DNA from 2 places in the Paenibacillus hebaui genome. Region 1 is predicted to be linked to the other one. Evidence: riboswitches for the same ligand, from Rfam matches in the RefSeq annotation. Region 1 holds a riboswitch; the other holds the start of a gene.
What was found. A riboswitch is a leader RNA that binds a small molecule or an ion and turns the genes downstream of it on or off. The one in region 1 is predicted to bind ZMP and ZTP.
Positions count from the first base shown of each region.

Region 2: linked by a shared signal. The riboswitch ahead of ACR32F_RS16705 (DJ-1/PfpI family protein) and the one ahead of ACR32F_RS29580 (TIGR01440 family protein) in region 1 are both predicted to bind ZMP and ZTP.

Region 1 covers NZ_CP196836.1:6,567,081-6,582,480, reverse strand. The annotation lists gene ychF (redox-regulated ATPase YchF) at 1-946, shown strand, start outside; gene ACR32F_RS29635 (carbon-nitrogen hydrolase family protein) at 1,153-2,007, opposite strand; gene prfA (peptide chain release factor 1) at 2,531-3,598, shown strand; gene prmC (peptide chain release factor N(5)-glutamine methyltransferase) at 3,624-4,508, shown strand; gene ACR32F_RS29620 (FtsW/RodA/SpoVE family cell cycle protein) at 4,594-5,814, shown strand; gene ACR32F_RS29615 (FtsW/RodA/SpoVE family cell cycle protein) at 6,122-7,345, shown strand; gene spoIIR (stage II sporulation protein R) at 7,598-8,260, shown strand; gene ACR32F_RS29605 (L-threonylcarbamoyladenylate synthase) at 8,531-9,688, shown strand; gene ACR32F_RS29600 (HipA domain-containing protein) at 9,803-10,750, shown strand; gene ACR32F_RS29595 (hypothetical protein) at 10,722-11,234, shown strand; gene ACR32F_RS29590 (manganese efflux pump MntP) at 11,381-11,941, shown strand; gene ACR32F_RS29585 (low molecular weight protein arginine phosphatase) at 12,020-12,592, shown strand; ZMP/ZTP riboswitch at 12,700-12,781, shown strand; gene ACR32F_RS29580 (TIGR01440 family protein) at 12,920-13,516, shown strand; gene glyA (serine hydroxymethyltransferase) at 13,780-15,027, shown strand.
Region 2 covers NZ_CP196836.1:3,811,202-3,826,601, reverse strand. The annotation lists partial or broken gene ACR32F_RS16775 (family 1 glycosylhydrolase) at 139-779, opposite strand; gene ACR32F_RS16770 (rhodanese-like domain-containing protein) at 790-1,179, opposite strand; gene ACR32F_RS16765 (rhodanese-like domain-containing protein) at 1,157-1,555, opposite strand; gene ACR32F_RS16760 (rhodanese-like domain-containing protein) at 1,592-1,909, opposite strand; gene ACR32F_RS16755 (metal-sensitive transcriptional regulator) at 2,503-2,772, opposite strand; gene ACR32F_RS16750 (sulfite exporter TauE/SafE family protein) at 3,281-4,159, opposite strand; gene ACR32F_RS16745 (sulfurtransferase TusA family protein) at 4,168-4,395, opposite strand; gene ACR32F_RS16740 (MBL fold metallo-hydrolase) at 4,412-5,548, opposite strand; gene ACR32F_RS16735 (DsrE/DsrF/DrsH-like family protein) at 5,567-5,962, opposite strand; gene ACR32F_RS16730 (sulfurtransferase TusA family protein) at 5,993-6,562, opposite strand; gene ACR32F_RS16725 (IS30 family transposase) at 6,949-7,905, shown strand; gene ACR32F_RS16720 (hypothetical protein) at 8,023-8,190, shown strand; gene ACR32F_RS16715 (hypothetical protein) at 8,584-8,835, shown strand; gene ACR32F_RS16710 (IS3 family transposase) at 8,970-9,134, shown strand; gene ACR32F_RS16705 (DJ-1/PfpI family protein) at 9,176-9,790, opposite strand; ZMP/ZTP riboswitch at 9,839-9,920, opposite strand; gene ACR32F_RS16700 (pilus assembly protein) at 10,141-10,653, opposite strand; gene ACR32F_RS16695 (hypothetical protein) at 11,240-11,959, opposite strand; gene ACR32F_RS16690 (sensor histidine kinase) at 12,073-13,425, opposite strand; gene ACR32F_RS16685 (response regulator transcription factor) at 13,497-14,204, opposite strand; gene ACR32F_RS16680 (GlsB/YeaQ/YmgE family stress response membrane protein) at 14,359-14,616, shown strand; gene ACR32F_RS16675 (alpha/beta hydrolase) at 14,739-15,080, opposite strand; gene ACR32F_RS16670 (substrate-binding domain-containing protein) at 15,116-15,361, shown strand.

The DNA.
Region 1 (15,400 bases):
CAAATTGACAGAACTCGTTGTACCAAAGAAAACGGTGCCAACGGCGTTTGAGTTTGTAGATATCGCAGGTCTTGTTCGTGGTGCGAGCAAAGGCGAAGGTCTTGGTAACAAGTTCCTTGCTCACATTCGTGAAGTTGATGCAATTGTACACGTGGTACGCTGCTTTGTAGACGAGAACATCACACACGTAGATGGGAAAATTGACCCGGTAAGCGACATCCAGACGATTAATCTGGAGCTGATTCTGGCAGATATCGAGAGTGTGGAGAAAAAAATCGATCGTTCTCGGAAAAACTTGAAGGGCGGTAACAAGCAATCCGCTCAGGAAGTGGAAGTACTGGAGAGAGTGAAAGCCGTTCTGTACGAAGATATGCCAGCACGTAGCATGGAGCTTACGGATGACGAGCGTCTGATCGTACGCGATCTGCACTTGCTTACCCTGAAGCCTGTTCTGTACGCAGCGAATGTAGCTGAGGACGAAATCGGCGATGTGGCGAACAATGCCTATGTGCAAAAAGTAAGAGAATTCGCAGCTGCTGAAAACGCAGAAGTTGTGCCGATCAGTGCGAAGGTTGAAGAAGAGATCGCCGAGCTGGAAGGCGAAGATAAACAAATGTTCCTGGAAGAACTCGGTATCGAGGATTCCGGTCTGAATCTGTTGATCAAAGCCGCTTACAAATTGCTGGGTCTATACACGTATTTCACAGCAGGTGTACAGGAAGTACGCGCATGGACGATCCGTCAGGGAACGAAAGCACCTGGTGCAGCGGGTGTTATTCACACGGACTTCGAGCGTGGATTCATCCGGGCAGAGGTTGTTTCTTATAATGACCTGGTTGCTGCCGGTTCCATGAACGGTGCCAAAGAGCGTGGACAACTTCGCCTTGAAGGTAAAGAGTATGTTGTAAATGACGGCGATGTTATGCACTTCCGTTTCAACGTATAGGTTGTTCTACACTTATATATATATTCAATAACAATAACCCTACGATCTTCTCGTGAAGATTGTAGGGTTATTGTTTTCGATATATGGAACCATTCCAATCGTAATGTACGTATGTACGTTTCAATTCATACGAGGTTTACTGTAAGGTTTGGTTATCCCGAACTATGCTCTCATCTTCAAACAGCGCATGGAGGGAGTTTCGTACTTTAGTTACCAATAATAGTCTTGAAAGAATAGTGTTCTTTATTTATATCAAACGAATCTGCAAGCATTCGTTCGCCATTTCTAGCTTGATTAAGAAGATCGGGGTCTAATTCAGCTATCAGCAATTCAACGTTGTCTTGCGAGGCATCAATTATATTATCACCTAGAGGGTTCCATATACCGCTATGTCCACACGTATCCCAAACTCCAGTTGTTCCAACGTGATTACACATCGCTGTGAATATAGTATTATCCAGAGCGCGCGCAGGAAACCATACTCGTGACTCTTTGTACCCCATTCCTTTACTAAAAAGAGAGCTACCCATATAAAAATGACAGCCATTTTGTGCTAAAAGACGAGAATGTTCAGGGAAACCTGCGTCATAACAGATGGCCATCCCAATATTCCAGCCCTTTAATTTGATGATGACCTGCTCATTATTGGTTGAAAAAATTTTCTTTTCGGTTTGAAATAAATGGGACTTGTCATAAACGCCTACTTCATTTCCATTTGAATCTATTATGATTGAAGATATGAAAACATCCTCACCTCTTCTTACAGGGGTTCCAATTATTGACCAAATGCCGTACTTTTCGCATGCTTGACGCAACTTTTCAATCCTCGCATCATTAATGGAAAGCGTATATTCAGTTAAATTGGATTCTACTATTTCTGGCACATACCCCGTCAGATATTTTTCTGGAAACATGATAATATCGGCATGCTCTTTTCCAGCTTCTTCAATCATCTCATAAGCCCTATTAACGTTTTCTTCAATATTTCCGTCGATCGAAGAACACTGTGCTAAAGCAATCTTTAATTTTTCTGTTGGAAAAACATCTGGTGTTAAGTTCATATCATCCATTCCCTCCTAATATAAAATATCAAAACTATTGATTATAGGGTCCCTTGAATATATTTTACAACATCAGAAAGAAACTTGAATTATCTATTTGTTACAATCATTTCCGGCAGGCTAATCCATGAGCAGGATGGCAATGAGTGAAGGGAGATGAAATCGCAGTATAAAAGTTAGTTCTTCCGACTGCGGAACAGTTACTATTCAGAATCATAAGAATATGCTATAATCAAGAGTTGTATACCCACGTTGAATTTCGCGCTCGACTAGATGAGTTGAAGCGGGTTTCATACAGGGCACGCGATTTCTTTATATCACTTTAAAAGTAAAGGATTTGATGACGTTGTAGCGATGTTATACGTCGATCATACATGAATGTGAATACATGCTGCGGTCAGGGGATTCGATGAGAATCCTGTGCGTTGTGGAATATAGATTATAGATGTTATGAATAATGAAACCGGAATAATTATTGAAAACGATATGTGAATGGACAAAATAAAGCATGAGGTGACTATATATGTTGGATAAATTACAGGCGTTAGCCGATCGTTATGACAAACTTAGCGAGTTACTGTGTGACCCGGATGTAGCAAGTGATAACAAAAAGCTGCGGGAATATTCAAAGGAACAATCCGATCTGCAACCTACGTATGAAGCATACAATGAGTATAAGCAGGTAAGTCAGGATCTCGAAGCTGCGAAGGAGATGCAGGGAGAGAAACTGGACGACGAGATGCGCGAAATGGTCAAAATGGAAATTGATGAACTGAGCGCGCGCAAGAAAGAACTGGATGATCTGATTCGTGTGCTGATGCTACCAAAAGATCCGAATGACGATAAAAACGTGATCGTGGAAATTCGCGGTGCGGCTGGTGGAGATGAAGCGGCGTTGTTTGCAGCGGATCTGTACCGGATGTACACACGTTATGCTGATAATCAAGGCTGGCGCGTGGAACTGATGGATGCCAATACGAATGATGTGGGCGGATTCAAAGAGGTTATTTTCCTCATCAACGGGCGTGGGGCGTATAGCAAAATGAAATACGAAAGCGGCGCACACCGTGTGCAACGTATCCCGACAACTGAATCCGGTGGACGGATTCATACGTCTACTTCGACGGTAGCGGTGATGCCTGAAGCCGAAGATTTCGATATCGAAATCCATGATAAAGACATCCGTGTGGACACGTTCTGTTCCAGCGGTGCTGGTGGACAATCCGTTAATACGACGAAATCTGCTGTACGGGTAACCCACGTTCCAACGGGAATTGTAGCAACGTGTCAGGATGGTAAATCCCAGAACTCGAATAAGGAAAAAGCATTGCAAGTACTACGTACCCGGATCTTCGATATGATGCGTCAGGAAGAAGAAGCAAAAATTTCGGTTGAGCGGAAGAGCAAAGTCGGTACAGGTGACCGCAGTGAGCGGATTCGTACCTATAACTTCCCTCAAAGCCGTGTGACAGATCACCGCATCGGATTGACGATGCATAAGCTGGACCAGGTGATGAACGGGGAGATTGAAGATATCTTGTCTGCACTGACGATTGCTGAGCAGACCGATATGATGGATAGAGGAGAATAATGCTGTGAGCCGCGCGCAGTTTGTCATGACGCCGGAACAGAGCTGTCGGGAAGCCTTCGTGGAGGCTTCCTCTTTTTTGGAGAAGTGCGGCGTGTATGAGCCGCAAAATAATGCTCGGCTGCTGCTGGAGCATGTACTCGGCCTCGAAGGGGCCGCGTACTACATGATGCAGCCGGAGCCTTTCCCCAGCGAGCATCGCAGCCGCTGGGAAGACGCCGTCACGCGCAAGGCTGCGGGTGAGCCGGCGCAATACATTATCGGCAGCCAGGAATTCTACGGGCTGCCGTTCGAGGTCACGCCGGCCGTGCTGATTCCGCGGCCGGAGACCGAGCTGCTGGTCGAGGCTGTGCTGCGCGAAGCCGACCGCGTGTTTCCCGGCGGCGCTCCGCTCGCCGTCGACATTGGCACGGGCAGCGGCGCCATCGCGGTGACGATGGCCTCGCAGCGCCCGCGCTGGCAGGTTGGCGCCGGGGATATCTCGGCGGCTGCCCTGCAAGTGGCCGCGCGGAACGCGGCCGCGAACGGGGTACAGATCGACTTCCGTGAAGGCGATCTGCTGGCCCCGTTCGCCGGGGCACGGGTGGACATCCTGGTGTCCAACCCGCCTTACATCCCGGCGGCGGATATCGCCGGGTTACAGCAAGAGGTGCGCGATCATGAGCCGCGCATGGCACTGGATGGCGGTCCGGACGGGCTCGCGCCGTACCGCATCATGCTGGAGCAGCTGGCACTGCTGCCCGCACCGCCACGGGTCATCGGTTTTGAACTGGGGCAAGGACAAGCTCGCGACATTGCGGATTTGCTTGAATCGGCGGGACATTGGCCAGAGATTATCATCGTGCCGGACCTGGCAGGTATTGAAAGGCATGTACTGGGTGTTCGCACTTCGGAACAGGTGACGAAAATGTAAGGTTCTGCGGGTTTTCTTTTTGCCGTGAAATCCTCTACAATGAGATATACCGAAGATTGCTGAATGCTTGGAGGAACAGGACTACATGCTGCATAAATTCAAAAAAATAGATTACTCGATTGTTTTCATATTGCTTGTATTGATGGCTATTAGTATTTTGTCGATTTACAGTACGACCTTCGGTCGGACGAAGTGGGAAAGTTACCCTACCAATGCTGTTGTTTTTTATATTTTGGGTTTTATCATCTTTTTTGTCATGTCGATGATCAACTATAAGTTTATTGTCAAAAATTATTTATATATTTATGGCGTGGGTATGCTGCTGCTCATTTTCGTTATGTTCTTTGGTAAAGAGTATTATGGCGCGAAAGGTTGGCTATCCATATTCGGAGTCAGCTTGCAGCCTGCTGAATTGTTCAAGCTATGCCTGATTGTATTTCTAACAGGTCTTCTGACAAGAAAGAGAAATCAATCGTTACGCTTTGGACGCGATGTCATTCCTATATCGCTATGTGTTCTCCCGCCTTTACTCCTGGTATTGTTGCAAAATGACTTGGGGAACGCACTTAGTTATGTCGTTATTCTTGTGGGATTACTCTGGATCGGTAATGTGAAATTTTCGCATGCCCTGATCGGTTTTGTGATCGCTGTTGCTGCTTTCATTGGTGGAACTCAGGCCTACATCCACTACCACGATGAAATTGTTAAATTTCTGAATGATATCGGCCGAGCCCACTGGGCCGAGCGATTCGATCCGTGGCTGGTGCCGGATCAGACATCCAGGGACGTGCTCTGGCAGACCTACAACGCGAAACTCGCAATAGGTTCTGGGGGGATTAGCGGTAAAGGATACATGGAGGGCACGACAATTCAGTCCAATCGGGTACCACTCGCTTATGCGGATTCCATCTTTGTACAGATTGGAGAGGAATTCGGTTTTGTAGGAGCGTCGGTACTGCTGTTGTTGTACTTTATCCTCATTCACAGGTTGGTGCTGATTGCGCTGGAATGTAAGGACAGGGCCGGGCCGTATCTGATCGTCGGCATTATTGCGATGCTGCTGTACCAGATTTTCGTCAATATTGGACCGTTTATTGGTTTGATGCCACTGACAGGGATTACGCTCCCGTTCATCAGCTATGGAGGAACCTCACTAGTGCTCAATATGATTAGTATGGGGCTTGTGATGAGCATCAAGGTTCATACGGAAGAGAACGAGGACATCCTTGGTTCCGGGGAACAACCGAGCATTACGGAACTGTTCATGAAGCTGTTCAGACGTAAATCCACACAGCAAGAGCAATAGTTTGTTGGAACGAAAGATCAAGGCACTGCCAAGATCATATATAAGGTGATTGATATAATGTAACCCTGGAATTCACAGATCAGAGCAAGAATGACCTGTGAATTCCAGGGTTTTTCGTTTTTTTATACCGAATGGATACTCATGATCTGATCCTTAAAATCCTGTTTTCTTGTCGAGTATTATATTTTAAGGGGTACAAGGACAAGAATTCCATTTTGTCTTTTGATTCTATACAATGGTAATGGTAATATTGAAGACTGCTGGAAATAACTATCGGGTTATTTACGCCTCTGGGGGATATGGGAACATGCTGAGAATGCTGAAGAAGATGGACGGGGTTATTCTGTTTGTGTTGTTGCTGCTTATGGTCATGAGTGTGTTTACGGTGTATAGTGGCATTCAGTTCGATCCGAGAATGGGCAATCATCATATCAAAACGTTATTGTTTTATGTGATTGGATTCGTAGCTGTCATTGGTGTTGGGTTGGTCAATTATAAACTATATATCCGATATGCGTTTTATATTTACGGGATTGGGATCATCCTGCTGATCCTCGTCAACTTTGTTGGTGGCACTATCAATAATGCGAATGGCTGGATCAAGATTAACGAATATCTTTCTTTTCAACCGGCAGAGTTGTTCAAAATGATCTTGATTCTGTTTCTGGCGCATATATTGGTCAAAAGAAATAAGTCTACGCTTCGCTTCTGGAAGGATATTGTGCCCATCGGCTTATGGACGTTTGTTCCTTTTGCGCTCGTAATGGCTCAGAATGACCTCGGGAATGCCCTCGGATACATTGTAATTCTGGTCGCTGTGTTATGGATTGGAAATATCAAGTGGTCGCACGCACTTATTGCGCTTGTCATTGTGGGGGTATCCTTTTTTGGTTGTGTCAAAGCTTATACGTCATACCACGATGAGATCTTTACCTTTCTGAAAAAGGCGAACCGTGAGCATTGGGCCGAGCGGATTGATCCCTGGCTTGTCCCAGATAAAGCAACGTCAAAAGCTTCCTGGCATACAAAAAATGCGGGTCTCGCGATAGGCTCGGGCGGAATAACCGGTAAAGGCTACATGCAGGGCACATCCGTTCAATCCGGGCGTGTACCGTATACTTATTCGGATTCCATCTTTGTGGTCATTGCCGAGGAGTTTGGATTTGTAGGTGCGTCTGTGCTGCTCTTATTGTACTTTATTCTCATCCATCGTATGGTACTAATCGCTTTGCAATGCAGAGATCGGGCAGGGCCTATCGTAATTGTAGGAATTATTGGCATGCTGTTATATCAAGTGTTTGAAAATATAGGGGCTTTCCTCGGGCTGATGCCACTTACGGGGATTACGCTGCCGTTTATCAGCTATGGAGGTACCTCGTTGCTTATTAATATGACCTGTGTCGGGTTGGTCATGAGCATCAAATTGTATGGTGAGGAAGATGAGGACGAACTTCTGCTTGGAGAACAACAGCGGCCGAGCTTACAGGAACGTGTATTGAATTGGGTCAAAAAGGAAAAGACAACGGTATAATCGATGATGTTCTTAAACTTTGAGTAGGCATATTAACTTGGATGGACTGTTAATGGTTTGCATGCTGATCTTCCCTTGGATGAGGAGAGGATTGGCTTTTTTTATTGTGTGGGCGGGCAAAAAAATAAAATGATAGAAACGTTTTGCTAGATTTATGGAGTGTACTAGGTTTACTTCCGTCTCTACCGGGCATACTGATAGACATGAGAGAGTTACAGAAACATGATCAGGGAAGCCGAGGGGGAGAATGGAATGAACAGACGAATCGTGAAACAAATTGGACTTATTATAGTATGTCTTATGATGATTATTATGATGTGGGAAGGTCAGAAAACCGATGCGGCTGTGGCTGCTACAGCGATTCCGGAACAATCCATTCGTTTGCGTATTCTGGCCAATTCGGATGGAGCAGGAGATCAGCTGGTGAAACGCGAGATTCGCGACGCGGTCGTTGCTCAGATGGATCAATGGGTAACCGAACTTAAGAATCCACAAAGTCTGGACGAAGCGCGCAGTGTGATCCGCGAGCATTTGTCTGAAATTGAGGATCGTGTGGGAGAAGAGCTTGCCAGCCGTGGATTAAACTATTCGTATCAGGTAGAACTCGGCGTTGTGCCGTTTCCTACCAAACTATATGGAGGTACCGTATATCCCGCTGGAGATTATGAAGCAGTGCGGATAACACTGGGAAAAGGTGAAGGTCAAAACTGGTGGTGTGTGCTGTTTCCTCCATTGTGCTTCATTGATGCCGGTACAGGGGATGCACTGGCGAAGCCTGTAACAGCATCGGCAGCAGTTGATGCGGAGCCAGGAGATGCAGAGGCATTGGTGCAGGATGCAACCCCGGAGGCGCGTTTCTTCCTGTGGGATATGGCGGTAAAATTGTGGGACTGGGTGACCGGATTGTTTGCATAACATACTGCTATAGTTCATTATGTCTGGGGACTTCGATTAGGGGAGTGCCCTTTTGTCTTTGGATGAATTTTGGTTGAGATTCCGTTACATTAGCCTTTGGGGAGAAACGAACCACAGCCTCGGGCAGATTAGATATGTTATAATTATAAGAATGAGATGATAAAAGCGAAATAAGGTATCGCGGCAGCGATATTTGCACTAACTACCCTATTGAAGTTTAGGAATGATGGATATATGAATAGAGAAAATAAACATTTGCATCAGTCTTCCATGAAAGGCATGGGGATGGATGGGAGTACAGGGCAACTGGTTACGCATATGTGGGATGTCAATGTACTGGTAGCTAATGAGAACATGGATGATGTGGCAAAAGGGAGCGCCTGCCAGCAGGCGCTCGCTGACTTGCAGGCTGCGGCAGCCTGCATTCGTCAAGGTCAGACCGTAGCATTCCCCACCGAGACGGTATACGGTCTTGGAGCAGATGCCCGCAGTACAGCAGCGGTAGAAGCTGTATTCGTAGCCAAAGGGCGTCCTTCGGACAATCCACTGATTGTGCATATTGCGCATCGGGACCAGCTGGATTCACTGGTCACGGAAGTGAATGCCACAGCGGAGGCGCTGATGACGGCCTTCTGGCCGGGGCCGCTAACGCTGGTTCTGCCGGTTAGGCCGGGGGCGGTATCCCTGCGTGTTACCGCCGGTTTGGATACGGTGGCCGTGCGCATGCCGGACCATCCGGTGGCCTTGCAGTTGATTGCGGCGGCGGAATGCCCTGTAGCTGCGCCGAGCGCCAACCGTTCCGGGCGGCCAAGCCCGACACTCGCGGCACATGTGCGTGAGGATCTGGCTGGCCGCATCGGCGGCATCGTGGACGGCGGCCCCACCGGGGTGGGCGTCGAGTCCACGGTTGTGCAGGTCGGTGACGACGGTACCGTCACCATCCTGCGCCCTGGCGGCATTACGGCGGAACAGCTGTCCGCCGTTGCCGCCCGTGTCGCCACGGACCCGGCGTTGCTCGCCGAAGGGTCCGATGGCGTGGGTAGCCCGGCGCCGCGCTCGCCGGGCATGAAGTACACGCACTACGCGCCCACAGGTGCGCTGTGCGTGGTAGAGGGGCCGCCCGCAGCGGTGGCGGCCTGGATCAGCGCCGCCCTCGAGGAGGCGGCGCAGCGCGGAGAGCGCACCGCTGTGCTGGCGTTCGCCGAGCACGCGGAGCAGTACCGCGCCGATGCCGTGTTCTCGCTGGGCGAAGCCAGCGAGCTGGAAGAAGCAGCGCGCCGGCTATACGCCGCGCTGCGCAGCTGCGATGAGCAAGGCGCCACATATATTGTGGCTGAAGCCTGCTCACGCGAAGGGCTGGGAGCAGCCGTCATGAATCGGCTGCTCAAGGCGGCAGGTCACCGACTCATACAGGTCAGTGACCGATAACCCTGCCTCCCAAGGGTCGCTCATCATTCTATGAAGTGTAGCTGTCTTTCGTTTATCAGGGTCTGGAAAGGGCTTTTTTAACACGTTTATAACCCAAGAGGAGGGGGGATTCTTTTGAATTCTATAGTGAGTTCGGGTATAAAGAAATATGGCGAATACCTCTTAGGTGATTTTCATATTGCTGATGTTTCTATACCGCAGTCTAGGACAACACAAATACAAGCTTCAACACCTTCTTCTCTAGGCGTACTAAGAAAGTTTAATATACATCATGATAAATCAGGGCTTCTGTACGTAAAGTCTGGATATAGCAGAGGTGCCTTCTTCTCCATAGATCAACCTATGTCAGAAAAGATAGCGTGTGAGATAGGTGAGTTATTAGGTTTTAATGTGGTTCATTATAAACTTTGGATTGTGGATTTACACTTGTTTCTCCCGGAAGAAGAGATTGAGCAATTATCCGAAAGACCAAAGGGACAATATCAAGGGAATTCTTTTGAAAGACTTCTTGCAGATCATCACAAAGTTCTGGTGAGTGTTAGTCAGTCCTTCAAGCTCCCACATCAGGAATTTGCTAGCTGTGATGTGATTACAGGAAAAAAGGGGAAAGAGTTATATAATGAACTAACGACAGAAGGCTTAGATGGTGGGAAGAAAAATATAGATCAGATGATTGTATTTGATTACATTATTCATAACACAGATCGACATAAGAAAAATTTTGGATTCATAGTGGATAGAAAAGCAGAGAAATTTTCTTTTGCACCGTTGTTTGATCATGGTCTTGCATTTTGTTCTGAGTTTAGTAACTCTGATATCGTTAACGATGACCAAGAAATTTTAGGATTTTCAATAGGTAAGCCTTTTACCAATCTGAGTGGGGCTTTGGATTTAGTGGATAAAGATAGCCTTCAGGGAATTAATCTCAGAATTTCGACAGAAGAGGTTGTTGCTATAATCGATAAATATGCTCCCTTGATGTCAGTGAACAGAGCAGAATTTATTAAGCAGTTTGTCGCTAGGAGGTATAAACATGTCCAACGGTTATTTTCTCAGATATAAAAATGTTGTTATTGGAGAATTTTCATTGGATGGGAAAAAATATACGCCAACAGTTGAGGCAGGAAAATTAGGGGATGCGGGGTACCCTTTTGGACTTTATAAACTCATTCACTCTAGGTCGGGAGAGCTCTATATTGACAAGGATAAACAGCCAAGCCAAGCAGACATTAAACTCTGGCTAAGTGATCGTGTTTTCCCGAAGGAACGTCAAGGAGCGAATCAAATACTTGAATCGCTGGGTTTGTCCACGTATGACTCTTGGGAAATCGCAAAGAAGACAAATGCTATAAGTTTAAACGATTTTTATTGGATGAGTGACAGGTTGGATGATTCATTCGAGAATATGAACGCTTATCATGCTGCTTTTGAGCATTTTAATGATTTGGCTGCGAAGTCGACACTACAAGACCCTATTAAAAAGGTCAAAGATTTTGAAGATTTTGAGGAACCTAGGGAAGAACTGGCTATTAAATGGGTTGAGTAAGCAGTTGCTGTAGCACAAATAAATGAGTTTGAATTGGTTATTAGGGATGTAGATTATCCAGTTCTGAAAGTTATTCCCCCGGTCATGTTTAGGTCCTTGTCCGCATATCGTGTACAAGAACCTTTACGTGACTTGGGGGTATGGGGATGTGGGATGTGTCTGCCCATGTAGGGCAGTTGGTAACCATTTTGATTATGGCCGTCGCTCTTGGCCTAGATGCTTTCTCACTCGGAATTGGGATCGGCATGAAGGGCATTCGTCTGCGAGACGTATTGCGGATCAGTGTTGTAACGGCTCTGTTCCACATCATCATGCCGCTTATCGGCATGTATACGGGGAAATACGTCAGTTCCCTGCTTGGTGATATTACCACGTATGCGGCAGGTGGGTTGCTTGTTCTGCTGGGTGCCCATATGATTTTGAACGCTTTCCGTGAGGGAGACACCAAAATGGTGGATCATCGTTCTCTGCTCGGTGTGATTCTGTACTCACTCAGTGTCAGTGTGGATTCGTTCTCCGTTGGCGTTTCTCTTGGGATGTTCAGTAGTAATCTGGTACTAACTGTGCTGGCGTTCGGGGTGTTTGGAGGTGCAATGTCCGTTATGGGTCTGTTGTTAGGACGGCGCGTGAGCCAGAATATGGGTGATTATGGTGAAGCAATAGGCGGAGCGATCTTGCTTGCCTTTGGACTTTTGTTTATATTTTAAAATACGATTCGAACTATTCCAGCCTTGTGCTATTTCAGTTATTTCGACAAACATTTGCAAAATGGGGAGGCTACCACAATGAAACATATTTTATTTGTATGTACAGGGAATACTTGCCGCAGCCCCATGGCGGAGGGGCTATTACGTAAATTGGCGTCTGAACGCGGCATTCAGGTGCACGTTCGTTCCGCAGGAGTAGCAGCAACGACGGGTATGCCGATTTCCCGTCATGCGGAGGACGTTCTGAGAGATCATAACGTTGAGGGACCGCCGCATTCGACGATGCTTAGCGCGAATTTAGTGGGCTGGGCGGATCTGATCCTTACGTTGACACAGAGTCATAAACAGCATGTTATGCAGGTTTTTCCTGATTCTGTCCACAAGACCTATACACTGAAAGAGTATGTTGAAAATGACGAGCAGGTATTGAATGATCTTCAGGAACTGGACAGCCTGTTCGCTACGATGGAAATGAAACGTGCTCTTGGTCAGGAAATCCTGGCATCGGAACGTGAGCGGGCGATTGAAATCCGGCAACGCATCCCCAGTTTTGATATCTCCGATCCGTTTGGAGGCAGCCGTGATGACTATAATATCGCCGCTGCAGAGATTCGTACAGCACTCGACCGCCTCTTGGACAAGCTAGAATAATAGAGAGCGCTCCAGGGTAAAAGTGAAATGGTATAAAAAAGAAGACGCGCGCTGTAAATTACCCGTTGATTTTAAACGCAGGTTGTTTTATGATGAAAGGGAAAACAGGGATCCGGTGTAACTGGCGACGAAGTGGGCATAACCACGATGGAGCACCGGAACAAACGGCCGGTCGCCTGGGCAAAAGAGCAATTCTGCGTTACCCGCAGACTGCTCTTTTTTTCGTCTTTCATCTGATTATTCGCTATAATAGTACCTGAAATGCCGTGCAAGAATACGAAGACAGCCAAGAGAAAGCCGGGCATGATTTTATCGGGAGGCGATAGGGTGACTATAGAGTTAGATTCGGAACAACCCGGATTGCATGAACAGACCGCATCCGTTCTGCGTGAACTGGCGCTTGCTGGACAGCTTGGGCCTGGACAGATCGTTGTGATCGGTACAAGTACAAGTGAAGTCGCAGGCCAACGGATTGGTACGAGTGGTGCAATTGAAGTGGCGCAGCAGCTTCTTGCGGGTATACGCGAGGTGCAGCAGGAGTTTGGTTTTGAGACTGTATTCCAATGCTGTGAGCATCTGAACCGTGCGCTGGTCATGGAGCGTTCTGTGCTTACACGTCTTGGTTTGACTGAGGTTGGCGCAGTACCCGTGCCCAAGGCAGGTGGTTCAATGGCATCCGCAGCGTATCTTTCGCTGACCGATCCATGCCTGGCTGAACATGTGCAGGCCCATGCGGGTCTGGATATTGGGGAGACGATGATTGGCATGCACCTTCGGCATGTAGCTGTACCATTTCGTACAGCGCTCCGCTACATTGGGGATGCCCGTGTGACCACGGCGTTGACTCGTCCGAAGTTAATTGGCGGCGAACGCGCGGTGTATCGTAATGATGAACAACAACCAGATTCGACATTTTGTGAGTAATTTTTATTCAACCTATATAAAGCGCAACTAATTTTTTACACAAAAACGGAGAGTGCAACACCAATCTGAAGAAGCAAAGCCAAAAGCTTTCTGAAAGAAAGCATAGGGGCTTCGCCTTTATCATCGGATTCCCCATTATTAAGGGTATTAGAAAAAAATCCGTGGATAACAGCGTTCGGAAGATGGTGCTGAACTCGGAGTTTAGGGTGTAATCTCTTTTATTCGCTTTATAACTTCACTTATAAACTGGGAGGAATTTAATCATGGAACAATTGCGCAAGAATGACCCGGCAGTACTGGAAGCGATGAATCTTGAATTGAAACGTCAACAGAACAACATTGAGCTGATCGCATCTGAGAACATCGTAAGTGAAGCAGTTATTGAGGCAATGGGATCTGTACTCACCAATAAGTACGCTGAAGGATATCCAGGCAAACGTTACTATGGTGGTTGTGAGCATGTTGATATTGTTGAAGATATCGCACGCGATCGTGCGAAGGAACTGTTTGGAGCAGAGCATGTGAATGTTCAACCTCACTCCGGCGCACAAGCCAATATGGCGGTATATCTTGCGGCACTGAAACCTGGTGATACCGTACTGGGTATGAACCTTGCGCATGGTGGACACCTTACACACGGGAGTCCGGTGAATGCATCCGGCTTGCTGTACAATTTCGTGGCATATGGTGTACAGGAAGATACGTTCCTGATTGATTATGATGAAGTTCGCAAAGCGGCTTTTAAGCACCGTCCTCGTATGATCGTTGCAGGTGCAAGTGCATATCCGCGTACCATTGATTTTGAAAAGCTTGCTTCCATCGCTAATGATGTAGGCGCTTTGTTCATGGTGGACATGGCTCACATCGCAGGATTGGTTGCTGCTGGTTTACATCCTAGCCCGGTTCCGCATGCTCACTTCGTAACAACAACAACACACAAAACGCTGCGTGGACCTCGTGGTGGTATGATTCTGTGCCGCAAAGCATGGGCAGCAGCTATTGATAAAGCCGTATTCCCAGGTTCCCAAGGTGGACCTCTGATGCACGTTATTGCTTCCAAAGCAGTAGCGTTCGGTGAAGCTTTGCAACCTTCGTTCAAAACATATGCACAAAATGTGGTGAAAAATGCACAGGTTCTGGCTGAAACACTGGTTGCTGAAGGATTGAACATTGTATCCGGCGGTACAGACAACCACTTGATGCTGATCGACACACGCAGCGTGAACATTACAGGTAAGGAAGCCGAGCATGTACTCGATTCTATCGGCATTACCGTGAACAAAAATGCAATTCCATTCGACCCTACCAGCCCGTTTGTAACGAGTGGTATCCGAATTGGTACGCCTGCTGCCACTTCCCGTGGTATGAACGAAGAAGCGATGGTAGCCATTGGTAAGATCATTGCCAAAACGCTGAAAAATCCAAAAGATACGGCGAAGCTGGATGAAGCCCGTGCAGAAGTGACTGCACTGACTGATCAATTCCCGCTCTACACCGACCTTAAATACTAAAAAAGATTGCTCATGCTGTTTGTATTTGAGTGTTCTTAAAATGGGATACAAAAAAACGAAGCAGACAGAATGAGACCACAGAAGCGAAGCGTTCGCCTTTATCCCCGGATTTTACCCTTATTAAGGTGGTTCAAAAAAATCCGGGGATAACAGCGATCGAAGGATCATTCTGTTGGCGGAGTGCCATTGTATTCATCATTTTCATGTTCTCAACGACATAACAGCATGAGCAAAAAGGACCGGATGACTCATTTTCCGGTCCTTTTTTTGTAGGATTCGTTTTTCTGTAATGATTGGGTGCCCTTTGATGGTGTAATTCGTTGTAGGTGATGATATAATATACAGGATTTATCGGGCCTATGAATGATGATTA
Region 2 (15,400 bases), 2.8 Mb from region 1:
CATGCAGTTGAATCCGCATTCTGGGCGAGATCTTTCGTTTTTTCTGTGGTATCAGACCAAGCCGCCATCGTTGACACCACTTCATCAGTGCCAGATGACATCTATTGCGTAACCGATGATACTTCTTGCATCTCCTTGGATAAGCTTGGCCACGTTCTGCGCTGAGTTCTGAGTTTGCTCTGCCAGCCGTTTGACCTCGGCGGCAACAACTGCAAATCCTTTCCCCTCTTCCCCAGCGTGCGCTGCCTCGATTGCAGCGTTCAGAGAAAGCAAGCCTGTCTGATTCGCTATATTGTTTATTGTATCCGTAATAGAACTGATGCTTTTTGATTTTTCCAGAAGGGAAGCCACAACCTCTCCCAGTTTCTGATAACAATCATACAAGACATTCATAATGTATCTCAAGCCTTGAGGATCGATTTGCCAGCCCCACTCGCTCGCTGTCTGATAGTAACTAAAAGAAATAAAATCAACCGTGTGTTTCAGAATCTCTTCGTCTCCAGGTTAAAATTGGATGGGAATTCCATCTTCTCTAAGTAACGCTTGATATAGTTTGGGTAATATCCACGTGCATGTACATCAGCAAAAAATGTATTTTTATGGTCAGCATTCATAACTTGGATGACATCCTTAGGATCAGGAGTCAGTGGATAAATTGGCATTGCAGTGACCATACAACCTATTTTGAAATCTGGATTGATTTCATGTCCAACTTTCACTGCAAGTGCACTTGCAACAAATTCGTGGTGAACGGCTTGATACAAATCCTGTTTACTCACGCTAGGGTTATCATTTTCGAGTTAGTGGATCTCCCCATGTATTTACTCCACCTTGGAGTTGAACGAGTTTAGAGTATCCACTCTTACTTAAAATTTTGGCTGCACTTTTGCTGCGCATACCGCTTTGGCAGTAAAGAAAAACGGTGTTATCTTTTGGTATCTCGACCAGGCGTCGCTTTAACTGAGATAAAGGAATGTTTACAGCTCCCTTGATGAAACCTCTTTTATACTCGCCAGGTTCACGTACATCAACCACAAGACTTTTACTGTCTGCTTTCATCTCATTTCGGAAATCGTCTGATCTTAAATTTTTCAGGCCTTTTACCGGCTTAAGCCGTGTATAAAGCAACCATACAACAAGAAGCAGGATTGCGATATTAATAACAGTATTTATGTTCACAGGATTCTCCCTTTCTATTCACGGATAAAAAGCAACCTTTGACTGCATATAGTTGATAAAATCCGCGGCGTGCAAGAATTCTGGCTGCTTTTCTTCTCGTGAGCCAGTTTCGTGAAAAAATAATCACTTCGTTATGTGGTGAAAGTTCCTTATGCCATACAACTGGCAAACGACCAATGGATATATTTATCGAGTCGGGAATATGACTAAGCCAATATTCACTTGAATCCCTAACATCTAGTATTTTTACGTTGGACCACCGATCATCTAAAGGATCCCACTCTTTGCTGTCCACATAAGTAAGTGAGGGGACTGGCCACAACTGAACCAACAACCATATAATCAGTAAACCCGCTAAGATGAAAATAAGAGTCATTTATGACATCCTTTCAGTAACATTAGAAACCTATGATCAAATTAATTGATCGAAATCTGACCACTCATTAAGGCCACCTGTCATATTCACAACTTTATATCCTTTCTCATGAAGAAGCTCACAGGCAAGACCGCTTCGATTTCCGCTTCGGCACATAATGATGATCTCCTGAGCAGGATTTAATTCATGAAGTTGTTCCATTAATTGTCCTAACGGAATGTGCTTAGCTCCTTTCACATGTCCTTCTGCCCATTCAGCAGTTTCACGGACATCCAGCATGATGAGATCTTTTCCTTGTTTTAGTTGCTCAGCTACTTCTTGCGGTGTAACCCCTTTCGGGACTCGAAATGTCATAATTATCCTCTCCTTGTTGTTTGAAATTATATTTTAACTAGCTCACCATAGCTCTTTAACTTAGGTTACTAGTATTGCGTTATCTGAGTGTTGTTCATTCCTCAGGTTTTTGTAGCTAGTAAGACAATTGAGAGATGACCTATTAGCTAGGTATATCCTTACTTCATCAGCCGCAGAACACCGCGAAACTGGCCTAATCTACCTGACTTAGTACATTCGCTTATTACCCATACTCCTATAGGTATCATGATGCCGCATTTGACCTTTAACAACCCTCTGCTGAAAGATTACTTTTAGCTCGATTCACAGTAGGAAATCATAAAGTCTATATAGCAATAGAGTGATCTATAGATATAAAGATTCTAGTACTTGTTTTCAAATCTTAGCCTATGCTTTCGAAATGAAAACATAATCAAACTGTTTTGATTTTATCATCTGTAATAAGTCAACATATCATTTCGCTGCAAAACTCGACATGTGAAGGGAATTGTACCTTTTAACTACCAGATTCTCTTCATCTAAAACAACAGCAGCTGTCAAAAATCACAGCAGCTGTTGTTTTTGTTAGATGAACTAGTTAAAGGATATTGAAGTTAACGGCTTTTCACAAGGAGATCTATGGCTTCCTTCACCAATTTACCTGTATCCTTATTACCAGCCTCCTGTTCAGCCATAATGCACTCTTGGAGATTCTCAGCAACGATTTGCGCAATAGCTCTGTCAGAGGCATTACGAACGGCAGACAACTGGGCAACGACCTCTTTACAAGATTTACCTTCCTCCATTAATCGAAGCACACCACGAACCTGGCCTTCAATTCTCCGCAAACGTGTTTTCAAGCTGTCTGTATAGTTATACTCCATATAAAATCTACACTCCTTCATAACATACCTGTATAGGTATATTATAGAGCAAAAAATATTAGCGTACACCTTTAAATAAATTAGTTTATCTATCCAATTGTTTCATTCCCAGCAGGGCCACGGTCATAGTACAGGCAACCTCTAATCCTGTGCCACCTCAATCAATTTGAGACAAAGACAAAGCGTTGGGCTTATCACGTGCTTAATTACCTGCGGTCCGTGCCCCCAAATAATTCTTATTGAACTGCCCGAGTTTTGATGACCTCATTCTTCCGCAGAGCATTGAGCTTCTAGAAAGTAAAAAGTATAGTTAATTCGTGATTATAGGCAGTTGCAAAGAGCAATTGAAATAAAAAATCTTACTAATGCTTTATAGCAATTTACTGCTAAACATACGATTGATGTTTTTTTCAGCCACTAAGGAATACTACTTTCTCGTTATACACATCCCCCTGTAGGATAATGTATAGTAGGTACACTCTGTAAGACAGTTCTTTTCTATATGCTCTTAAAGGATAGATGCCCAAACCTTTACAGCTGTCAGGGCAATAAGCACGACCAGTCCATAACGAAGTACTTTAACATTGATTTTAGAACTGATTTTGGAACCGAAAGGGGCACCGATCAGGCTTCCGACCACCATGAATAAAGTAGGCCAAAAGGGAATATGACCGCCGGTGAGTTTTCCAATAACTCCGCCAATGGCTGAAATAAAGACGATCGCAAGAGAGGAAGCGATGGTCGTACGGGTTGGAATCTTAAGGATAGTGAGCATAATGGGAATCAGGATAAAAGCGCCACCCGCACCCACGATCCCGGATACAATCCCGACTATAAAGGCCGAGACTATCGCTATAACTTTATTGAATTGAAGATTGTCTTTAATTTCGTCTGAGCCATTGCGAGGTATCAGCATCAGAATAACTGCTAACACGGCAAGGATGCCATAGATCAGGTTAATGATATCTCCTTGAAGCAGCCCCGATATATATCCTCCGATCAGGCTTCCCGTCAAAATGCTGATGCCCATGTAAACAACCAGTTCCTTATGAATGACAGAAGGCCCCATTTTGCCCTTGCTTCTTTTCTGAAACGCCAGTAGACCTGCAAGAGACGCAAAAAAAACTTGGAACATACTGATCGAAGAAACCTCATGTGCTGAGAAAGATGCTGCATCGAATAAAGGTGGTACATACAGCAGTAACGGATACATTATGATAGCACCACCTATTCCAAGCAATCCTGAAAAGAAGGATCCGATTAAGCCGAGAACGATCATGATGACCAATAACGAAATATCCACAATTCCCCTCCTTTCTTTGTTTGAGGGTTGCTTACGAAAGTTTGAAATAAGCGAACACACCGCAGTGTGTTCGCTTTGTTTCATTTTTTCATTTAAATCTTTTTGACGTGAAATGTATAGATACCGTTCACTTCTTCATGGGCAATCAATTTGTGATTCGTTTGTTTTACCCATGCTTGAAAGTCATTAACCGAGCCTTTGTCCGTTGAAAGTACTTCCATAATTTGTCCGGATTCAAGACCATCCAGCGCCTTTTTTGCTTTTACGATTGGCATAGGGCATGACAGCCCTTTCGTATCTACTACCAAGTCTGTTTTCATCTTGAGTTTTCCTCCTTTAGTGGTCATGCACGGCACAGCGATTCGGACCGATTTCCATCTCACGCTGTTCATCTTCGTGTGGTGTTATTCTCCCCATGTTCGTCTGGCGGATTTCTTGGTACGCATTCGGCTGAGGTGGAAGATTCTCAGTCACAGTACGCCGGAATACATCCTCATCACGAATGTTAAGACCAGGGTTATTGTGATACAAGTCAGAAAGTTTGGCCATTACTCGACCACCCTCACCCAACTCAGTCACTTTTCCGAAATGAGCAGGCAATACGATCAGATCTTGAGATAGTTCTGTAAATCGCTTATAAAGCGTATTATGAAGATCACCCACCCAGTCTTCAGCGAGACCCGCCAAATCAGGGCGACCGATCGATTCAACAAAAAGGATATCGCCGGTTAACAAATATTGATCATCCACAATGAATGATGTGCTTCCAATCGTGTGACCAGGAGAGTAAATCGGCTGAATCCGAATTGTTGTGGAACCTACTGTGATATCACGACCCTCTTCAAGTTTTTCGTAATTGAAAGTGACTTCAGTTGCATCTTTTGGCGGCAACCAATAAGTCGCTCCGCTTTGCTCGGCCAGTTTACGTCCGCCGGAAATATGATCGGCATGCAGGTGTGTGTCCAGTGTGTGTTTAATCTGTACATCTTGCTCTTTGGCAAACTGTTCAAACACTTCGGTCATGCGAAGAGTGTCAATAACTGCGGCTTCACCGCCTGAAACAACCATATAAGACAAGCACCCTTTACCAATTCGTACGAACTGATACAAAGAGCCACCGTCCTTTAATTCTCCAATCTGCACTGGCTCCAGATGCTCACTCCAAGATTTCATACCGCCTTCTAGGTAATACACGTTGGATCTGCCGGCTTCAATAATTTGTTCTGCTACAAATTTGGAAGACCCCTCTTTAGCACAGACAACAAGCATTTTTTTGTCATCAGGAATCTTGTTGAGCGCATCATCTACACCGTCTAAGAGATCGAAATAAGGAATGTTAATGATATCTACACTGTCGCCTTCAACTTTCCAATCGTTAAAGTCCGTTTCATTACGAACATCAAGGATAAAGATTTCTTCTTTAGCCAAGACGATTCGAGTAAGTTCTTTGGCCGTCATCGCTTTTAATTCCATTTTCGTTTCTCCTTTCATTTAAAAAGTTAATGTAACATTGGCATCTTTCGCAAAATCCAGAAAAGTGACAGCTCCGCCTACTTCAATGCCTTCAATAAAATCCTCTATTGTCAAGTTCATAACGTCCATAGTCATCTGACAAGCAATAATCTTAACACCTAACTCCTGAGCCATTTCTACAAGCTGTGGTATCGTTGGAACATTTGCATTCTTGAACCCTTCAGCAAAATGTTCAGCCCCTTCAGGTAACGGCAGTTGGTGATGTGCTTGCTTATGAATCAGATTCAATCCTTCAAATGTAAAGAAAATGGCAACCTCTGCTTCAGTCGCTGCAGAAGCAGTTGCGATATTAAACACCTTATATGCATCGAACATTCCACCATTACTTGCAATAATAGCTACTTTTGTACTCATTGATATACCTCCGTTATTTTGTTGGTTTTATTATTTTTCGCTTGGACCTGTCCAACTAGTCATGCCGGGTTCTACATTCGTGACTTGTTTAAACCCTTTTTCAGTAAGCAATTGACAGGCAAGGTCACTGCGGTTGCCTGTTTGGCATATTACATAAATTTCTGCATCCTGATTAAGTCCCTGGATTCGACTTTCGAGTTCACCTAGTGGAATGGAAAGGGCTCCAGCAATTCGGTTAAACGCATATTCGGCAGGTTCACGTACATCCAGTAAGATCATCTTTTCGTTTTCAACAAGTTTTTCCTCCAAATCTTCATTGGATATGACTTGTGGATGCTTCTTCTCTTTCTTTATTTCAGTAGAATTTGCCTTACGGACGTAATGCTTGAGAACATTGCCATCCTCTACTGTACCGAGATAATGATGTCCAGTATTTTTGGTCCATCCTTGAATGTCTGCCAGAGATCCTTTGTCTGTGGCTTGCACTTCAATAACTTGACCAGCATCAAGTTGATCCATTGCTTTTTTTGTTCTAACGATTGGCATTGGACATGAAAGCCCCATGCAATCGAGTGTCTGATCTACTTTAATTTCGGCCATGAAAGCACCCTCCTTAAAATTTGTTGCAAACAAGACAATCTCTTAGGATATATTAAATTCTCCCTTTTGGACTGTAGTTTACAACGAGAATCTCATTAGGGTCGATAACTTAATACTCATACCCCTATGGGTATAATACAAAGAGTTTTCGTTATTGTCAACCTCAAGTACTAAAATAATGAAGTGTCGCTTCAAGCCTGGGATAATAGTGATTGACTTTACATCCCTTTTGAACTTTGTTTGTTCAGAACGTTATAATTTATATTTTTTTATGACGGATTGTAATATGAAGTGCGACACCTACTGAAAATAAAAAAATGGCTCATAGCCTGATTCGTGTAGAATGAAAGTTACCACACCAGCATTCACACAAGGAGAATCAGTCCATGAGTTATTCACATCTTAGCATAATCGAACGTAGCAAGCTAGAAATCCTCCACAAGCAAGGCCAAAGTTCACGAGCCATTGCAAAGGAACTGGGTAGACATCCTTCCACGATTTGCCGTGAGCTAGATCGTGTTGTTGCATCGCATCCCTATCAGGCAGAACAAGCTCAGAACGCTTATGAGGAGCGTCGTAAGGTTTCTGTCTCTCCAGGTAAATGGTCAGACGCCTTGGCTGCTTCACTGGAGGAAAAACTTGAGGCAACGTGGTCTCCGGAACAAATCACTGAACGTTTCCGCACCGAAGGCCGGCGTGCAGTCTCTTTCAAAACCATCTACCGCTGGATCTACGCTGGGCGCTTGGTTCGAGGTGTATTACAGGTTCTTCGACACAAGGGGAAGCGCCAGAAACCCGCAGAAACTCGCGGTAAATTCGCTATTGGTCAATCCATTTCAGATCGCCCCAAAGAGGTTCGTTCCCGTGAAACGTTTGGACACTGGGAACTGGATACCGTCGTATCGGGTCGTGGGAAAAGTAAAGGATGCGTAGCGACGTTGATTGAACGCAAAACACGCTTATATACCGCTGTTCTCATGCCCGACCGTACCGCTTTGTCGATGGAGATTGCGCTCGGTGTAGCTATATCACAGTACCCTACTGGGACCTTCCTCACAGCTACGGCTGATCGAGGAAAGGAGTTTGCATGCTATGCCAATCTGGAAACGACCCACAACCTGCACGTTTATTTTGCTGATCCGTATTCGTCTTGGCAACGCGGTTCCAACGAGAATGCAAACGGGTTGCTTCGAGAGTTTTTCCCTAAAGGTACCGATCTCGCTCAAGTGGAGGATGAAGATCTCGCCCATTCACTCGATCTAATGAATCACAGACCACGAAAATGCTTGGGTTGGAGAACCGCTCACGAATCTTTCACAGAGGAACTGTCGCACTTAGTTTGACAATCCGTCTTATATAAAAAAGCCAACCTATTCTGGTATTATCCCCTTTTAGTGGACAAGAAAAAAAGGACATCTGTTAGGATGGACTTGATCTTGCCTAACTAAGGGGATTTTTTCATGGCTAAAAAAGGCCAAGCTTACCGGCAGTACTCCTTGGGATTAAAATTGGAGGCGACCCGGCTGGTCAACGAAGAACATATGAGTATACGTGAAGTCGCGAAACGTTTGGATATTCAAAATAAATCTCAAGTACAAGATGGGCGGCAAAAACGAAATGTGGAATAAGCCTAGAACCTGCCACATCCAAACGGGGACGCCCCAGAACGAAATTTTCCAATATAGAGGCATACTTGCGAGTGGAGATTGAATATTTAAAAAATCAGTTTCCAAATCTACACAAGTAGTGACGAGTAAAGTTGCTAGATTTCAGATCATAGAGGACTTGCGAGTACTCCATCGTCTTGTTTGGCTCTTGAAGTTAGCTGCGGTTTCCCGGTCAGGCTATTACAAGTGGAGAAAAGGTTGCAAGCGGCAAAAGAACGTAGAAAAAAAACAACATGAATTGGAATCGTACCAGCTTGCCATCCATCGCATTCATCCCTCTTTGGTTATTCTCGAATGACGGTAGCTTTACGGAGGGAAGGCATTAAGGTCAACCACAAAAAGGTGTATCGTTTAATGAAGCAATTAGGGATCGGTTCTGTCATTCGAAAGAAGCGTCGATTCTTCGGGAAACAAGATTCTGTCGTGAATCCGAATCGGCTTGAGCGCCAGTTTCAAGCGATTTTACCACGAACTAAACTGGTTACTGACATCACCTATATTCACACTGGAGAACAGTTTGTGTACCTGTCTGTCATTCAGGATTTATACAATAACGAGATTGTGGCTTGGCATCTTTCCGAACGAAATGACCTCTCTTTCTCATGAAACGCTGGTTAGACTCTGTCAGCACACGGATCCGAGTAGCATAATCCTACACTCGGATCAAGGATTTCAATACACCTCTAAGCCATTCAACCGTAAACTGAAACAACTCGGCATGCTAGGAAGTCACTCCAGGCGTGGGAATTGCCTGGACAATGCCTGTACCCGAGTCTTTCTTCTCTCATTTAAAGACCGAGAAAATATACTTGAATGAGGCAGCAAACAAAGCGGAGGTTGAGCAGCAAGTGAGCGAATATATTCTGTTCTATAACCAGAACCAAATTTTCAGCACCGCTGGCTGATCATGCGCTTGAAAAAGGCGAATAGTCATCTTCTTGTCCTCCTACCGCAAAGTATGCATGTAGACATCTTTTATGTTACCAGCTTCATAATATGGATACTCCAGTTTCTGCTGAACTTGAAGAACAATCTCCGTACTCGTCAACATTTCAACCATGTAAAGTCCCAGGTCAATGGAAGCCGTAACCCCCGCACCAGTTACCGTATTACCATCACGCACTACACGCGCTGAAATTACTTCTGCACAATAAAGAGCCAATAAATCATAAGCTGATGAGTTTGTAGTAGCCTTTTTTCCATTCAGGAAACCTGCTGCGCCCAATAGCAAAGCCCCGGTACAAATAGAAATCTTATACGGTACGTTCTCTGCCGTTCGGACCCAGCGCATGAAATCCTCATCAAATCGAAGCGTTCTAGTTGATAATCCACCGGGAAAAAACACTAGATCAAAATCACCTAGATTAGGTAACACTTCATCGGATTTCATTTTCAGTCCCCGATCATCTGTAATCTCATCCTTGACTGCACAGAATGTCCATGATACGTTTTCCTTCGCTTTCAGAATCGCTAGCCAAGTCACTGCTTCATAAAATCCAGCTAAGTCCATGCTTGTCATTCCATCGAATAACACAAACGCCATTTTCATTGCCGCCACCATTCCTTTCATTCCCTGAATAATAAATAAAGTGTTTGATCAAAAGATCAAACACTTTGCCCAGGCGTACGGCATATAAAATATGTGCTTCCTCGTGGTTCACTCCACGTTTACGCCAGTCACACATACCAGATATTTAACACTAAGTATACATGACATCTTTTTTCTTTGTAAATATATGAAATTTATACATACTTTCACTTTCCTTTGTTTTTGATATCGAGCTTAATTCCTATCTTGAAACATTTATTTCTAGACAATCTGCTTTCACTTTTTACAGCTATTCAAAGATTCTGCAATTAAGAAAAGCATATTTATTTTCCTCCATTTTATTGAACTAACCTGCCGTTAGTTCAATAAAATAGATGAGCAGTATCGTCCGGGTCTGAACCAGCTGATCCCCATACTTCCCCATCAACGCTATAACCGCCACCACTCCATTGAAGCAAGTAGCCTCCAGTATTCATGCCTTGTGTGAAACCTTCTTTAATATTTATCCAATCTAAAGATTCCCCGGCAGCAATCGTTATAGCGAAATACACTTTACTAGTATCTAAGTGCGTTAAACTAACATTGACTTCATGCCTACTATTGTTCTTCATTAGCAGTTTTATATGTACAAATCCCGGATTTACGGAAAAGGGTTGCTGTACCGTTGCGCCTCCAGAAGCAATATAGTGCGAAGGTTTGTTCTCTTGTTCGCTTAAAGAATTAGTAAGGGTTGTACTTTCGGACTTGCTTGATAATACACCAGACTTTGGAGTAGACATATTCTCTTGAGTTGGACTTGTTGAATCACAGGCAGTTACGGTCGCTGTTGTTAAAGCTAATGATAAAACAGTAAAAAAAAGTCCCTTTTTCTTCAATACTTTATCCCTCGTATTCTTTTATTAGTTATTCTAAAACCTATAAGAAGTTCCTCGTTATTAATAACGCTATCAATCAATAAAAGTTACATCTGTAATTCGCAAGATGGCATTGAGTTAACCTGCCCGTTAGTTTAATGAATTAACGGAAAAATAATGATTGGATATATGTCTAATCGGAAATAGGAACATGTTTTTGTCCATTTCGGTAATCGGTACAAGTTCTTGTCCTTGGCTTGGGACACGAACTTGTACCGATAAAACAAAAAAGCCGCTAAAATAGCGACTTTCAATGGGACTATGTTCTTGTCCCTCGACATGTAAAGTTATTTTTTTTTGAACTTTTATTGTTTGAGGACAAGTGTCCTTGACAAGGAGGACTTTTCGTTGTAAAACTTATGTTCATCACTTGGAAAAAAGTTGTGTATGGCAAAATTGTACCATGTCTAAGTTTTTTTAAGAGAAAACCTGTCAGCTCGATACCATTCTATAAACGAGTCTATAAACGAGAAAATACCTGCCCCTCTCCCGGGCAGGTATTAAAGGTGAATCGTATGAATGGCTTACCAACATCGATCACTAAATATTAGTCCAGAAGGCTGTAGATCTGAATGCTCTCCACCTTGGCATCCTTGATATGAAACGACATCACATCCACATAATTGGATGGCTCGTAACGGAAGTCATCCTCCTCATTAGGGGCTCCATCACCAAGCAGTTTCCCCTCAGGGTAGGCGTTTTTGAGTGTATCCAGGCTATCTCCTGCTTTAATGTTTCGCACTGTCGCGTACTTAGGATCTGTAATTTCGATATGAAAGATGGAGTCTTGTTTCCCCTCCGGTATACTGATTGTTTTAATCTCCAGACCAGGATACGTATAAACCTTTTCTGTAAAACCGATTAACGTATCCATGTTTGTTCCATCGTCGGCACTGTACGTATGAGATTTCAGGTTATCCGGTTTGCCCAGCATCTGTTCCATCTGATCTTCATTCGCTGTATCCGAAATCGCAATGGTGTGCTCATTATAGACAAAAGCAAGCTCCTTCAGCACCACATTGCCTTCCTTCTCCATCGAACCTTCCTTAATAGCTTCAGCACTCTGTCCTTCCGAATTTTCTGAAGCAGACGCAGTAGAATTTGATGCTCCTTCGCCTTTGGCCTGTTCGTTCGACGTGTTTTTTTCAGCCGAGTTCTGCGCCGCTTCTGGCGACTTGGCACCATTGGACTGACAGCCCGTCAGTGCCATCGTTAGTAAAATACTCAGCAGGATAACAGCTGTAGCTTTGTTTATCAATTTCATCATGATCCCTCCATAAATGTGTGATTTCTTCTTATGAAGTGATTATAAAAAAAGCATTTGTTAGTCTCATAACAGAATTGTATCAATCTTGTAACGTTCACTATTTACGCGCGTGTTTACGCACGGGGTAACACAATCGTAACGGTCGTTCCTTCCCCGATTTGACTTTCCATGTCGATATATCCATTAAACCGCTCTACAATCTCTTTGCAAATAGAAAGTCCAAGACCTGAACCGTTCGCTGTGCTTGCATTTTTCGCCCGGTAAAAGCGTTCCTGCACTCTCTCCAGCTCATCACCCGCGATACCGATACCTTGATCACGTATCCGTATAACTACCTCGCTTGGCGTATGTTCCAACTTCAATTCGATTAGCGATGGACTGCCTGAATATTTGATGGCATTGTCCACAAGGTTGGCGATCGCATGGGACATCAGCATTGGATTCACGTTGGCGTGGACTCTCGTCAGAAGCTTATCCTCCAGTTCCGCTTCCGCCTCCCTGAACATAATCTCGATTCCTTTATCTTTGGCCTTGGCACCCATACTCGTTGCGACTTGCTGAATCAGTTTGTTCATTTCCGTCTTCTCGACTTCCAGTTCGTTAGAACCAGCCTTGTCGAATCGGGATAGCAACAACAGTTCATTAATCAAGCGCGTCAGCCGATCCGATTCCTGCAGCAGATGAGCATAGATTTTTTGCAGCTCCTTGTTCTCGTTCTCCCCTTCATACAAGTATTGAGAGAAACCACGAATTGCTGCCAAGGGTGTTTTTAACTCGTGAGATACGTTGGAGACAAATTGTTTCTGGTACTGAATGTAATCATGAAGCTGCCGCCCCATGGAGTCCAGCCCATCTGCCAGCATGCCCAGCTCATCCTTCCGGTTTAGATGAACTCTCCGAAACTCCTGTCTAGAGAAACTTTGCGCAGCGCCAAGCAACAGCTTAATCGGCTTGGTTGTGTTGCGGGCAATCCACAGACTGGATAACGTAATCAGTACAATAAATCCGCCTGCACCCGCAAACAGGATATAACGGATTTGATTCATAATCGCATAAAAGTAGGAAATGTCCTCCACGAACTCATACACATAAGCGTTTTGGTAGTATTGATCCTGAATGGGAGTGGCAAAATAAAGCAGATGATCTTCCGTTACGGTGTAGGCATAACTGCCGCTCAGGGCTTTCTCAATATTCTTTTCAAAAATAAGAGGTTTGCCATCATTAATGATGATGCCATCCACAGCCAAGCCCAGCAACTGCTTGGAGCTATCATAGATACGTACTTCCTTGCCTGAAGCTTTCAGCTTCTCCAGAGTAAGTCTGACGATTTCTTTTGTCTGTGGCTCTCCTGTCGATGATCTATGCTGTGCCAACACCTCACGGAAGGACAACTCGGACAGATCCGCCTTCTCCATCATCTGTTTTTCAATGGTAATGAAGCTGTAGTAATCGATGGCTTTATTCACCGCAAAAATGATGATGCCAAAGGACAGCACGGAGAAAAATAAATAATTCAGCAGTAACCGGGTTGCATACTTCAGGCCTCGCCACCTCCAAGTTGATAGCCAAATCCATAGATCGTCCTGACATACTTCGGTTCGTCCGCGTTATCCTCCAGCTTCTTCCGTAATCGCATAATGGTCATATCCACACTGCGACTGTCTCCCATAAAGTCATATCCCCATCCGATCTGCAGCAGCTCATCCCGGGTAAAGATTTTGTCTGGCCTTTTGAGTAACGTTTCCAGAATTTTAAACTCTTTGGCCGTTAAAGACACGGGTACACCGTTTTTCAGCACCCTTCGGCTTTCCAGATCAAATGTCAGCTCTTCATGAATGATGCGTGTAGATTTCACTTCTGTTTCTTCACTTGATTCCTCCTTGCTCTCGTTTCTTCTCAGAATCACCTTGATCCGAGCGAGCAATTCACGATTGTCAAAGGGTTTGGTCATGTAATCTTCCGCCCCTAGCTCTAGTCCCAACACCTTGTCGATTACCTCATTTTTGGCAGAGAGCATGATCACAGGAACGGCACGTTTCCCGGTGATTTCCTTGCACAGGTCATATCCGGAGCAGTCAGGCAGCATCAAGTCAAGCACCACCAGGTCCGGTTGAAAAGCATCCAGCAGCTGCAGGGCTATTTTACCGTTTTCAGCCGTTTGAACGACGTAGTTTTCTCTTCTCAGTACGAGCTCAATTAAATCTCTGATTGCGACTTCATCGTCAATGACAAGTATTTTCTTCAATGTGCACCCCTTCTAGCCTTGTTCCCCAGCTTGAATCATAATTTACCCTCATCTTAGCACAGACACTTTAGATTCCTCCACCAACTGGAAGATGAGGTATATTCCACTGAGCCCAACATAACTTGTAATAAACCCGAAGAAAGGAGAACAATCCATGGATCTGCTCTGGGTACTCATTGTTGGTGGACTTATTGGCTGGTTAAGCGGCAACTTGGTTGGGCGGGACGTACCGGGCGGTGTACTTGGGAACATTATTGCGGGTTTTATCGGTTCCTGGTTAGGAACGGAATTGCTGGGACCAAGGGGGCCGGTGATTGGCGGATTTCATATTATTCCAGCCATCGTTGGCTCGATTATTGCCCTGCTCATCTTCTTCGCTCTGGCACGCGGCGGAGCCTTCCGAAGACGTTAACAAAGAGAGGCAAAAACCGATACCGTCGTTAATTAGATATTTTTATAAAGATGCTGCCAGGGCATAAAGGTACAGGATAAACATAAAAGGACCGAAAGCATTCATCGATGGAAGATGAACACTTACGGTCCTTTTTTTATTTTTGTACTGATTTCATCCATTCTTTCAGTGCCTGAACAACCGAATGTCGTGTTTTTCGGAAGATTGGTTTTGACTTTTTCCCACGCTTCCCAGTTCAGAACACCATCATTACTTCCCGTAAGTTGCAGTGCAGACAAGTTTGTTCCGTCCAGTCTCCCGCCATCATCCGCATAGGATGCAAGGTAAAAAAACCCTTTGATCTGATCTGTGTGTGCTGCGGCATATCTTGAGGCAAACACACCCCCTAGAGAATGCCCGCCAATGACATACGTTTCACCCGGATGCTCCGCGAGAAACGACTCTGCCCGGTTTCCACCGAACATTGCCAAATTCAGGGGCATCTTCGTAATATACACGCGTGGTTTCAAACGACCAAGTAGCTGCAGGGTTTGTTACATGTAGTAAGGAAAAGGGAATTTCAATACCGGATGAACTGGCAGTTATAGGGTTTGACAATCAACCAATAGCTAAAATTATGAATATTACTACAATTGAAATACCTTTAGTGGAGATGGGAAGAAAGTTATTACTTCGGGCAATTAGTAATGAAGATCTTTCATGCGAAGAAATAGCAGTTAAATTAGTTGAACGACTCACGGTATAGTAAAAAACTTTGGCGGTTCCCTCCACCTGCTTTTATGGC